2 regions of the Colwellia sp. MT41 genome follow, and region 1 is predicted to be linked to the other one. Evidence: predicted binding sites of a transcription regulator. Region 1 holds the regulator's gene; the other holds the start of a gene.

Region 1 (3,218 bases):
TCTATTGCCATGGGCTGTGGTGCAGATATTACTAAAAGTGGCGCAGATGTGATATTGCTTAATAACAAACTAAGCAGTATCAATACCTTGATAGAAGTGTCTCGCCGAACGCGTCGAATAATCTTCCAAAATTACTTATGGGCCTTTGGTTATAATGCTATGGTATTACCCTTAGCTGTGGCCGGTTATATAACACCTTATATGGCAGTAATTGGCATGTCGGCCAGCTCGATTCTAGTGATTAGTAATTCATTACGTATACTTAAACAGTAAATTAAACGGTAAATTAACAATGAGCATTATGTATATTTTAATCCCAGTCGCCGTTATGTTAACCGCTTTAGCGATTTACCTATTTTTCTGGGCAGTGAAGGCTGAACAATTTGACGACCTTGAGAAACAAGGCATGAGTATTCTTTTTGATGAAAAACAACAGCCAAAAAGTAATAAAGAAAGGCCAGAGGATGAAATAGCCAGCAGTGCCAGAGCACAGAAAAGTCTCAAATAACTAATGAGTTTAGATCTGTTTTCCGCTTTTATCATCGGTTTACTCGGCTCTGGTCACTGCTTGGCTATGTGTGGTGGCATTACCACTATGCTGACCTCGGCTATCAAACCGACTCACTTAGCAAGGGCTAAAAACACTAGCCCAGGCGATATACCTGTTACGGTAAACCTTGCACCGTCCAACTGCTCCCCAGCAACATCTCGTTTGAATTTAGTCTTTTTCTACCATATCGGACGTATTGCCAGTTATTGTTTAATTGGCGCGATTGTCGGTTTTACTGGCTCAATTGCCGCTAAGAATATTGGCGTACCTATTGCTGGCTTGCGTTTACTTGCCGCTGTCTTCCTTATTTTATTGGGTTTATATATCGGACAATGGCTTTTATGGCTTAACCGCATTGAATCACTGGGTAAAGGTTTGTGGGGGTTTATATCGCCACTTGCCAAACATGTGATCCCTGTTGATAATAGTAAAAAAGCACTGGGCTTAGGCGCTTTATGGGGCTGGTTACCTTGTGGCTTAGTCTATTCGACCCTAACGTGGGCACTCGCTAGCGGTAGTAGCCTAACAGGCGCAGCAATTATGCTTTTTTTCGGTTTAGGCACTTTACCGGCCTTAGTAGCATTATCACTGGGGATCGGTAGCATAAAAAAACTACTAGTCAACCACATTTTTAGGAAAATCATGGCAATTTCACTTATTGGCTATGGCTGCTATAGTTTTATTGTTGCATATCAACTTATGTTCTAATAACATAGACTTGCCTTATTTTAGTGTAACTAGTTAGATCACAGAGTAATAACATGCCCAATATAAATTGTCCTTCGACACAACATATCAATTGTCAAAACTGTAGTATTAGTGAGCTATGTTTACCCTTTTCTCTCAATGATAAAGAACTTGATACCCTTGACGGAATTATTGACCGTAAACGTCCGGTTCATAAAGGCGATAAAATTTTTCATGATGGTCAAAAATTTAATGCCTTATATGCCATACGTTCAGGTACATTCAAAACGTTTACCGTTAATAAACAAGGCGAAGAGCAAATTACTGGCTTTCATTTAGCGGGTGATTTACTTGGCTTTGATGCCATCGCTGAAGATTCTCACCCAAGTTTTGCCCAAGCGCTAGAAACCTCAATGGTCTGTGAAATTCCATATACTCAGTTAGATGTATTATCTGATACTATGCCTAAGCTGAAAAAACAGGTGTTACGTTTGATGAGTAACGAAATTAAAACTGATCAGCAAATGCTTACCCTGCTTAATAGAAAAAATGCCGAACAACGTGTCGCCACCTTCATCGTCAGCTTAAGTGAGCGCTACCATGCCCGTGGCCTATCAGCGACAGAGTTTCGTTTGACCATGACCCGTAGTGACATTGGCAATTATATTGGTTTAACCGTGGAAACGGTTAGCCGCTTATTTAATCGCTTCCATAAAAGTGCTTTAATTAAAGTCGATGGTAAATTAATTACCATCTTAGATACCGACAAACTCTGTGAGACAGCCGCGCTCTAACCCCCCTCAACTAGTTTCTTGCTCTTGGTTTTATATATTCCTAAAGATAATAAAACCAAAGAAAATTAAACTTGATTTAAAACAAGCATTAATTTGTCAACTTTGCTATAAATAAGCTAACGTTGCTGAACTTACCCTTTATTTTGCCAGAGGTTGCCATGGACATGTATCAAAATATCCTTGTTGTGATTGATCCGACAACAGAAGAACAAAAAGCACTTAAAAGAGCCATAGACCTTGCTGAAAGAATTCACACGGCTCGCCCTGATCAGCAAATAAATATTACCGCTTTTTTTAGTATTTTTGATTTTTCTTATGAGATGACCACTATTTTATCCAGTGTCGACCGAGATAACATGCGCCAAATGGTTATTAAAGAAAGACAAGTATGGCTAGATGACATTATCTTAGCAACAAATTGCAAAATGAAGATTACCAGCCAAGTGGTTTGGCATAACCGACCTTTTGAAGCCATTATCAAGCAAGTTATTGCACATAATTATGATTTAGTGATTAAAGGCACACACCAACATGATAAGTTCAAATCGGTGGTATTCACCCCAACCGATTGGCATATATTGAGAAAATGTCCTTGCCCAGTGTTACTCGTTAAAGAGCACGAGTGGCCTCTACAAGGCAATATATTAGCGGCGGTTAATGTTGGTAGTGATGAAACTGAACACTTATCTTTAAATAATACCATAACCACACAAGCAAAAAATCTTGCCCAGTTAATTACCGCCAATGTGCACTTAGTGAACTCCTACCCTGGTACCCCAGTCAATATTGCTATTGAAATCCCAGAGTTTGATGCCAGTGAATACAACAGTACCATGCAAGCACACCATCAAGAAGCGATGAGACAGCACGCAAATAGCTTTGACATTCCCTTGGCTAACACTTATGTTGAAGAAGGTTTGCCCGAAAGCGTTATTGAGCAAGTAGCGTTAAAAATTGATGCTGAATTAGTTATCTTAGGCACTGTTGGTCGTACTGGCATCTCTGCCGCGCTGATTGGTAATACGGCCGAGCATGTTATCGACCAGTTAAACTGTGATGTACTGGCCCTCAAACCTGATGGTTATGTGTCACCACTGGCTGATTAAACGGCCCCCGCAAACGAAAAACTTAAATAAACGGCAAAACTACCTCAGTGTTGCCGTTTTGTCTTTTAAATATTGTTAATG
Region 2 (3,218 bases), 700 kb from region 1:
TGATGCCCGTGGTGGTGCAGCGCTTTCTATTCGTCATATTACCGGTAAACCTATTAAATTTATGGGCGTCGGTGAAAAAATTGAAGCGTTAGAGCCTTTCCATCCTGATCGTATTGCCTCGCGTATCTTGGGTATGGGTGATGTGCTCTCGCTGGTTGAAGAAATAGAGCACAAGGTTGATATAAAACAAGCCGAGAAATTAGCCAAAAAAGTCAAAAGCGGTAAGGGTTTTAACTTAGAAGACTTCCGTGACCAGCTCGTGCAAATGAAAAATATGGGCGGCATGATGGGCATGATGGATAAACTTCCAGGCATGGGCAATATGTCGGCTAAAATAAAAGATCAAATGGATGACAAGGTAACCGTGCGCATGGAAGCCATTATAAACTCTATGACACCGGGCGAGCGTGAACGTCCTGATGTTATTAAAGGCTCACGTAAACGTCGTATTGCGGCTGGATCGGGCACTCAAATTCAAGATGTGAATAAATTACTTAAGCAATTTACTCAAATGCAAAAAATGATGAAAAAAATGTCAGGCAAAGGCGGCATGAAAAAAATGATGCGCAGCATGCAGGGCATGATGCCACCAGGTGGCATGGGCGGCGGCGGTATGGGTGGTATGTTCGGCCGTTAATACACATTTTTTAAAATAAAAATGATGCACTTGTACAACATAAGGCAAGGTATGATGCCACCAGGTGGCATGGGCGGCGGCGGTATGGGTGGTATGTTCGGCCGTTAATACACATTTTTTAAAATAAAAATGATGCACTTGTACAACATAAGGCAAGGTATGATGCCACCAGGTGGCATGGGCGGCGGCGGTATGGGTGGTATGTTCGGCCGTTAATACACATTTTTTACATAGTTAATTATTCTATTAAAGGTCGCATTTGCGGCCTTTTTTATTTTTTAGGGTTATGCAGTTAGCTCAGCACGTCGTTGTAAACGTCATCTTCGAAGTCTCTGATCGAAGATCCATTGCTTTTAGAGGCAGGATCTACTATTGACACCACGGGGATGACGAGCCTGAACCATGTGCATAGGCACGTTATTCTATTTAATTCCCTTGCTATAGTTGTTCATCTTTAGCCTTCGTTGCTATAAATCAATAAAAGTAACATTAATTCACATCTTTATGAGATTTATTCGCATTTGTGTTTAGACTTGTGTATTATGCGGGCAATTAAAAAATACAAAATAGCTCGACACTTTAATGGTATGTCTCTCATCGCGAAATACTTTGAGATAACAAGTTAAGGTCGTATTGAGCACAATTGGAGTAGTAATGAAATTTCAAAGAAAAGCACTCGCTATAGCCGTTATGGTAGCAACTTCAGCACTAAGCGCTTGTTCAAGTGACGATATTGAAGAAATAATCAACCTGGCACCTACTGAAATTAAGCTAGAGGCATCTTTTGTTTTACACGATGGTGAAGTAGGAATTGTTGTCGATGAGAATGAAGTAGGTGCGGATATTGCTACTCTAAAAACCATTGACTTAGATATTGAAGAGTCATTTTCATATGTCACTGATAATGAAAATTTTGTTATCAAGGGTGACAAATTAAAGCTTGCTGATGGGTACGTTCTAGATTATGAAAAAGAACAAAAAGTCACATTCAATATCACAGTAACTGATAAAGATAGCAATGAATATACACAGGAAGTAACAATTAACGTAAGAGACTTGTTTGAACATGTCCCTAACTACTACGACTTTGCTAGCAACTTAGGTAACGAAGACGATAAGTATAAAAAATCTAGTGTTTCATACGGCGGTCAAGTTGCGCGTCATGCATTAATTGCTGAACTTAAGCATTACATTGGTAAAGGTGGTTTACAAGCTGATTTAGATAACGGAGATTTACCGTCTAAAGAAGCAGTTATTGCTAAATTAAATACTTATTTTGACGGTAAGAGTGAAGATTGGATCGATGGTGTTTTTCCAATAACCTTTATTGATGCCAAGCAAAAAACCTTTAGTGATATCTCTTCAGGTCATAAAACCTTAAAAGGTAAGGTTGCTGGTAATGATAACTGGGGACAGTCAAAAGATTGGAATGATGGTGACTTTGCTGGTTGGGGCACAAAAGGCACAATTACGCCAACAGGCTTAATCGAGAGTTTCTTTGAGCAGCTTGCTGATAATGCCATGGAAAACCTAGGTGGTGAGCGTTATGCTCCAGGTACTGACACCAAAATTGCTGTTTACGTAAATTATGACGGTACTGATTTAAACCAATTAATTCAAAAATTCTTATTAATGTCTGTGACTTATGCGCAAGGGACAGATGATTATTTAAATGAAAATAAAGGTTTAAAGGCAGATAACATAACTGGTGATAAGGATGGTGATAAAAATTACACCTCATTAGAGCATCAATTTGATGAAGGATTTGGTTACTTTGGCGCAGCACGTGATTATTTAGCTTATAACGACAATGAAATCGCTGGCAAGGTGTCTTCTGATGAAGATGGTCGTAGTGACTGGAATGGTCAACACGACACAAATGCTGATGGTAAGATTGATTTAATGTCAGAGAAAAATTTTGGCAACTCAATAAATGCCGCTAAACGTGACCGTGGTTCAAAAGATAATGCTGCTGCAACTGATTACACTAAGCAAGCGATGGATGCTTTCTTAAGTGGCCGTAAGCTAATTAATGACAATGCCGGTACGGCGTTAACTGAAGCTCAAATGACAGAGCTTTTAGGCTACCGTGACTCTGCCGTTGATGCATGGGAACGAGCAATTGCTGCAACAGTTGTCCATTATATTAATGACTTACATGCTGATTTAGCTAAAGTAGGTACAACTGAGTTCGACTTTGCTACAACGGCTAAGCACTTCTCTGAACTTAAAGGGTTTGCTTTAGGTTTACAGTTTAACCCGTATTCACCAATTACTGATGCACAGTTCAAAGCAATGCATGTGTACTTTAAAGATGCGCCAGTATTAGTTGGTGCCGCTGATGTTACAGCATATCGAGCAGACCTTATTAAGGCGCGTGATATCTTGCAAACAGCATTAAGTTTTGATGCTGAAAATGTCGCGAACTGGTAGACGTTTATTGTTAGCCTAAGGTATTAAAACCAAGGGCTAACACCTTAAAATTTAAATAAAGCTTGAACAGGGATGTTGTTCGAGCTTTGTTGCGTTTAAATACTTAGTAACTTGCATTATGGTGCAAGGGGCAATTCTTGCCCATGTA

The links. The regulator FNR, encoded in region 1, switches genes on or off when oxygen is low (the NO sensors DNR and NnrR bind a similar motif). The targets are predictions, from matches to a motif close to TTGATCTAGATCAA.
Region 2: the regulator FNR is predicted to act here: its motif matches at 1,102-1,115, upstream of CMT41_RS13880 (DUF4856 domain-containing protein).

The regions. Positions count from the first base shown of each region.
Region 1 is NZ_CP013145.1:2,549,270-2,552,487, forward strand. It holds gene CMT41_RS10875 (heavy metal translocating P-type ATPase) at 1-273, shown strand, start outside; gene ccoS (cbb3-type cytochrome oxidase assembly protein CcoS) at 302-508, shown strand; gene CMT41_RS10885 (sulfite exporter TauE/SafE family protein) at 512-1,258, shown strand; gene fnr (fumarate/nitrate reduction transcriptional regulator Fnr) at 1,312-2,031, shown strand; gene uspE (universal stress protein UspE) at 2,190-3,137, shown strand.
Region 2 is NZ_CP013145.1:3,254,067-3,257,284, reverse strand. It holds gene ffh (signal recognition particle protein) at 1-637, shown strand, start outside; gene CMT41_RS13880 (DUF4856 domain-containing protein) at 1,292-3,070, shown strand.